Regions from separate parts of the Paenibacillus sp. 11B genome, predicted to be linked through region 2. Evidence: predicted binding sites of a transcription regulator. Region 2 holds the regulator's gene; each other region holds the start of a gene.
What was found. Region 2 encodes Rex, which represses fermentation and respiration genes when NADH is low (regulators of the CRP and FNR family bind a similar motif). Its sites were predicted from a motif close to TTGTGAAATATTTCACAA; they were not measured.
Positions count from the first base shown of each region.

Region 1: pflB (formate C-acetyltransferase) is a predicted target of Rex. The motif match lies at 1,123-1,140, and genes of this name have one in related genera.
Region 3: Q0V21_RS01635 (cytochrome ubiquinol oxidase subunit I) is a predicted target of Rex. The motif match lies at 1,272-1,289, and genes of this name have one in related genera.

Region 1 covers NZ_JAUKNS010000001.1:920,508-922,785, reverse strand. The annotation lists gene adhE (bifunctional acetaldehyde-CoA/alcohol dehydrogenase) at 1-474, shown strand, start outside; gene pflB (formate C-acetyltransferase) at 1,221-2,278, shown strand, end outside.
Region 2 covers NZ_JAUKNS010000001.1:692,297-694,574, forward strand. The annotation lists gene Q0V21_RS02985 (amidohydrolase) at 1-963, opposite strand, end outside; gene Q0V21_RS02990 (redox-sensing transcriptional repressor Rex) at 950-1,603, opposite strand; gene dinG (ATP-dependent DNA helicase DinG) at 1,847-2,278, opposite strand, start outside.
Region 3 covers NZ_JAUKNS010000001.1:374,869-377,146, forward strand. The annotation lists gene Q0V21_RS01635 (cytochrome ubiquinol oxidase subunit I) at 1-1,108, opposite strand, end outside; gene Q0V21_RS01640 (TlpA family protein disulfide reductase) at 1,637-2,203, opposite strand; gene ccmA (heme ABC exporter ATP-binding protein CcmA) at 2,215-2,278, opposite strand, start outside.

The DNA.
Region 1 (2,278 bases), 230 kb from region 2:
ACGATCGCCGGTATGGCTTTTGCCAACGCATTCCTGGGCATTAACCACAGTTTGGCACACAAATGGGGCGGTCAGTACCATACCGCACATGGACGTACCAATGCGATCCTGATGCCGCACGTTATTCGCTACAATGCGAAAAAACCGACGAAGTTTGCATCGTTCCCGAAATATTCGCACTTTGTTGCAGATGAGCGCTATGCCGAGATTGCCCGCATTCTGGGATTGCCTGCACGTACGACAGAAGAAGGGGTTACCAGTCTCATCAATGCCATTCGCAAACTGAACAAAACATTGGGTATTGAAGAATCGTTCCAGGAAATCGGATTTGACGCAAAAGACTTTGAAGCACATGTCGACTATCTGGCAGACCGTGCATTCGAGGACCAATGTACAACCGCCAATCCAAAAATGCCGCTCGTAACTGAACTGGCAGATGTATACCGCAACGCATTCTACGGCAAGTTTGAATAAAGAGTAGTAAACAACTGGTTAAGGTTGAGGCAATATGTTCAGGGTTCCCCGAAATGGGGAGCCCCGATTGCCGTCTTTTCTGTAAGAAGGTATAAGGTTACACGGAATCCGTGATGTTTCTTTTTGAACCAGGTATTCACACCATAACGGAGAGGGCAGAAAAAACTGAAGAAGCGAAGCGAAGCGCTCGCTTTCAAGCATGATTTCAACCTTCAATGCTATATAGTTTGAACCATACATGTACACGATAACGGAGAGGAGAGAAAAAACCTGAAGAAGCGATAGCGCTCGCCTTTATCCCCGGATTTTACCTTTTTAAAAGGGAATCAAAAAAATCTGGGGATAACAGCGATCGGAAGGTTGTTCTATCCTCGGAGTGGCCAGTGTGCGTAACCTTTCGTTCAAATTATATTGTTTAATCGGGGAAATCGGGTTTGAACATTGATCGGAAGTTGTTCTGCCCGCGCAGTGGCTAAGTGTGAGTTTTTACAGGTTTAATGGGATACAGCAAAGGTGAAGTGAGGATGGTCACAAACTTTGTGATATAAATCACAGATGCTGAAAGAGCGAAGACGTATACTGAAAATGTAAGAAAGACATTCATCCGCGGTTCCGGTTCCCAAGTAGAGAGAACATGTTCCGGCTTACATGTGAAATTTATCACATTAATCGCGGCTCTGGGCACAGATGAGACGAGTGAGCATCCTGTCATGTGTCCGGAAATCCAAATTTGTGGAGGGATTACTATGTCGGTGATCGAAAAAGATGTCAAACAACAAACAGGCTGGAGAAACTTTACCAAAGGAACATGGACGAAATCCGTAGATGTGAATGATTTTCTGGTACGCAACTTATCACCTTATTATGGCGACGAAGCATTCCTTGCAGGTGCAACCCAAAATACGAAAGAGTTATGGGATATCGTTTCCGATCTGACCAAAAAAGAACGCGATAACGGCGGGGTACTCGATGTTGACGTAAATACGCCAGCAACGATTGTTTCTCACCAACCCGGTTATCTGGATAAATCCAAAGAACAGATTGTTGGTGTTCAAACGGATGCTCCATTCAAACGTTCCATTCAGCCATTTGGTGGAATTCGCATGATGATTGATGCTTGTGAAGCTTATGGTTTTGAGATGCCACAAGGCGTCATTGATATATTTACGAACATCCGCAAAACACATAACCAAGGCGTATTTGATGCTTATACATCTGACATGCGTGCAGCACGTAAAGCAGGCATTATTACCGGTCTGCCGGATGCTTACGGCCGTGGCCGGATCATCGGTGACTATCGTCGGGTAGCTCTCTATGGTGTGGACTTCCTGATTCGGAATAAAAAAGGCGAACTGAATGCACTTGAAGTCGATGTGATTGATGAAGATGTCATTCGCCTGCGTGAAGAACTGTCCGAACAGATTCGTGCATTGCAGGAATTGAAACAACTGGGTGAAATGCACGGTTTCGATATTTCCTTGCCAGCCACAACCGCCAAAGAAGCGTTCCAATGGCTCTACTTCGGTTACCTGGCTGCGATCAAAGAGCAAAACGGTGCGGCGATGTCCCTGGGACGTGTTTCTTCGTTCCTTGATATTTACATTGAACGTGATTTGCAAGAAGGCTTGCTAACTGAGGAACAAGCTCAGGAACTGGTTGACCATTTTGTAATGAAACTGCGGATTGTTAAGTTCCTGCGTACGCCGGATTATAACGAATTGTTCAGTGGAGACCCAACATGGGTAACCGAATCCATCGGCGGCATGTCCGTAAATGGAGAAACCCGTGTTACGAAAAACAGCTT
Region 2 (2,278 bases):
AGCAGCAAGTCTCATCTCTTCAAACATATCGAGGTTATTGTTACTTGCTGGTCCATCTGTTCCGAGGGACACGGTCACCCCTGCTTTCAGCAGATCAGGTACTCGTGCAACACCCGAAGCCAATTTCAGGTTACTGCCTGGATTGTGGGAAACTGCTACATCATGTGATGCAAGAATTTCGATCTCTTCATCATTCAGATGTACCGCATGTGCAACCAGAGATGGACGGGAGAAAAATCCTAGCTTCTCCAGATGTGCAACCGGACGTTGACCGTAATCAGCCACGTTCTGTTCCACTTCACGAAGCGTTTCAGACATATGCGTATGCAAAGGCAGATTCAGGTCATGAGCAACCTGTACCAGCTTCTCTATGTAATCTGGAGGACAAGTGTAAGGTGCGTGTGGAGAAATTACGGTTGTAATTCTTCCGTCTGCTTGTCCATTCCATTGACGGGCAAATGCTGCGGATTCTTCCAGCTTGCGCTGTTGTTCTTCCGCTGAGCAAAGTCCGATTACCCCACGTGCCAGAGCAGCCCGAACGCCGGATTGTTCCACCACTTTTGCAACCTGATCCATATGATCATACATATCCAGGAATGCTGTTGTTCCACCTTTCAACATTTCAAGTACGGAAAGTGATGTGCCCCAATATACGTCTTCAGACGTCATTTTGGCTTCCATTGGCCACATTTTCTCCTGCAACCATACTTGTAATGCCAAATCATCTCCATGACCTCTCAGAAGCGACATGGCCGCGTGACCATGCGTATTGATCAGACCCGGCAAGAAGAGCAGTCCTTTTCCGTCCACCTTTGTCAGACTTTCGTCTCCTTCCGGCAAAGTCTCACCAATATGCACAATCTTGTCATTCTCGACAACCATATAACCTTGAACCACTTTCCAATTCGTGCCCTCACTGACGGCAAATTTGCCGTTGTGAATTACCCATCTATTTGTCGTCATCTTCCTCGTCGTCCTTTCCATTCTCCAAATAATAAGCAAGGCTAAGCAGATCCGTCGTAAAATCGGCATGATGAATACGAATATGCGGCGGGGTCTTCAGGATCGTTGGCGCAAAATTCAGAATCGCTTCAATTCCTGACTCAATCAACTGATCGGCAACATTTTGGGCTTCCGTATCCGGAACCGTGATAATCCCTATACGAATGTTATCTTTTTTGACCGAATCCGTTAATTCATTCATCGGTTGCACCGTCAGACTGTTAATTTGACTTCCAATCTTCGGACCGTAGGCATCAAATACAGCGACAATCTTCATGTTGTCTTTGAGGTAGGCATTGTAATTGGACAAAGCGTGTCCCAAATTACCTGCTCCGACAAGAGCTACATTGATCTGCTGGTCTATTTTCAGAATATGGCGGATCTTCTCGATGAGATATGAAACGTCATATCCGATCCCTTTACGACCAAAGTCACCGAAGTAAGCCAGGTCTTTACGAATCTGAGCCGGATTCAAATCCAGTCTCAATCCAAGTTCTTGTGAAGAAACCGTATTGACTTCGCGCTGATGCAGTTCATTCAAATAACGCAAGTAAACAGGCAATCTTCGCACCACGGCTTCCGAAATTTTATCTGATTTCATTCAATTGCTCCCCCTTACCAAGGCCACGATAGATAGATAGATGAAAAGAATGAGCACCCTGTCTAAAACGATGCAAAAAGATGACTGAATTAAACAGGATGCTCTTTGTTATATAATGGATAATTGCTTAAATTACTTCTTTAATCGCTTTACTCACTATTCATGAAACGAATGAATGATATTGCTCAATTTTACCGCCAAATAGTGGCTTCATGCAATCATATAAGCTACAGAGCATAGCTGTTATTGCTGTTCATCGGTTGGTCTCTCAAGCCATTCCGAAATGCGAGGAACCATCTGCTCTGTGAGCATGTGTTCCATTTTGGGACCTGGTAATGAATATAAAAAGTACTTGCCATAATATGCTTCAATGACACGTGTATCGTATACAATCACAATACCTCTGTCCTTACCCGTACGAACCAGTCTGCCGAATCCCTGTTTGAAGCGGATAACGGCTTGCGGCACGGACAGCTTCATAAACGGATTTTTCTTCTGTTGTTGCAAAAGCTCACTCTTTGCTTCAACTAATGGATGATTGGGTGGCTGGAACGGCAGTCTGACAATTGCAAGACAGGTCAGAGCCTCTCCGGGAATGTCCACTCCTTCCCAGAAGCTGCTTGTGCCAAGAAGTACAGTCGCTTTCGCATCTTGGAAGCGACGTGTAAGCTTGGA
Region 3 (2,278 bases), 320 kb from region 2:
CAACCCCGAGAAAAGCCATTGGCGCGCCCAGGGCTATGATTCCAAGCAGCCACTTGTTCAGTTCATTGCGCTTTTTCCAGAACACAAACAGGAAATACAGAACCGAGATCGCCAGCAGAGTAAATCCGATTCCAGCCATCAAATCAAACAAGTAGTGAACGAGCAGCGGCGGCCATTCGTCCTTCGGAAACTCCTCCAGTCCGGTTACCTCGGCATTAAAGTCACTAAAGGCCAGGAAGCTGAGCAGTTTCGGCAGGTGAAGAGCTCCTATAATTTCATGCTCTGCATTCAGCCAGCCTAATAAAATCAAATCCGCGCCGCTTTCCGTCTCAAAATGCCACTCTGCCGCTGCTAGCTTCTCCGGCTGATGCTCTGCCAAGAACTTGGCGGACACATCTCCAGCTAACGTGTTCAGCACGCCAAACAGCAGCACCACCGCCATCATGAGGTTCAAGGCTTTTTTGTGGTATGCGGATACCCCTTTTCTCAGCATTGCAAAGGCTGCAATTCCGGCTAACAGGGCAGCTCCTGTCAAATAGGCCGAGCTTAATACATGGAACACCTTGGAAAACGTCGCCGTATTCAGCATCGCCTGTATTGGGTCAACCGCTGTGAATTGGCCTGCCTCCATGACAAAGCCCCCAGGCTGGTTCATGAAGCCGTTCACCGTCGTAATAAAGACGGCAGACATACCTGCCCCGGCAACAATCGGAATCGTCAGCAGCCAGTGAATGTACGGATTTTTGAATCGATCCCACGTATACAAATAAATGCCCAGGAAGATCGCTTCAAAAAAGAACGCGAACACTTCCATAAATAGCGGAAGTGCAATGACGTTCCCCGCCAATTTCATAAAATTCGGCCATACCAGGGCCAGTTGCAGTGATATCGCTGTGCCGGTCACAACACCTACCGCCACAGAAATGACAAACCCTCGTGACCACCTCTTCGCCATTAGTGTGTAGTGAGGATCTTTTTTACGGATCCCCATGAACTCTGCAATAGCGATCATTAGGGGCACACCGACTCCAAGTGTCGCAAAAATAACGTGGAACCCTAGCGTCATGCCTGTCACCAGCTTGCTCCACATCACCGTATCAATTGCCATTCTTTACTGCCTCCTTTCAAACTCTGTTCGATTTTTGCAATGATTTGATGCTTTTAATCATTAGGTCAGTCAGCCCTTGAACTACTTTCAATATCAGGATTGGGCGGCTACGCCATTGGTTCAGAATTGGTTTAAAAAGCGCTCCTCCGATGTTGTATGTATAAAGAGAATTTTTTCACAAAGTTAGTGACGAAGGAGTCTTTGCCCAACCAAGTTCTGAACGAGACCTAATAGTTAAAATTATTATATCTTTGTGAATGAGCAATTCAATCACTGACACGTCTTCGTCCCTAAATGTTCAAGAAAGGATCAACTCTTTCCGACAACTCGGTGAAAAGCGTAAAAAGCACCCAAAGGGGCTATTGATTCATTGGGCAGAACCGTGGTATTGCATTTCATTTCCACTATGGGTGAAAGGTGTTTTCGAAACCCAACCGTTTGCAGTTGTTCTGGCTCTTGTAGCTTACAAAAAAAACAAAAGAAACCGCTCATATAGCGGCTTCTTTTGTTCTTAAATCTTACAAGGTTTCAATTCTTTTGTTGGACGGTGTCCTCCAGCCATTGCTGCAAGGGAATATCCTTGGTCAACTCACCGAGCAAAATGTGACTGAACATGCCTTCCTGATCTATGATCATGGTCGCTGGCAGACCGGTGATGCGATACAGGCCGGAGACCTTTCCGGTCACATCAATGATTACAGGGAAATCGAATTGCTGTTTATTCATAAATTCACGAATGGTCCCCTTCGCTTCCCCTACGTTGACAAACAGGGTCTGCACGTCTTCTTGATATGTCTGAGCGATCTGATTAATCATCGGCATCTCCCTCACACAAGGGGTACACCAGGAAGCCCAAAAGTTAATCATCACAACTTTGCCCCGATAATCGGAGAGCTTCACCTGTTCTCCGGCTGAATTAACGGCAGTAAATTCAGGAGCAACTGCACCGATTTCAATAGCACCGATTCTTTGGGTATCTGATGATAAATTCCCTTGGTAAATTGCCCACGCAGCGGTCAGCAAAGCAGCGATTCCAATCAGGATTGTGATGAAACGTCTTATTCTCGCGCTTTTTTTTGCACTTTTTTTTCCCAATTGATTCACCTTCATTTCAAGCCGAGACTATGATGAAAAGCGGCATGAAGCGACCCAAACTGTTGACGAAAGTCC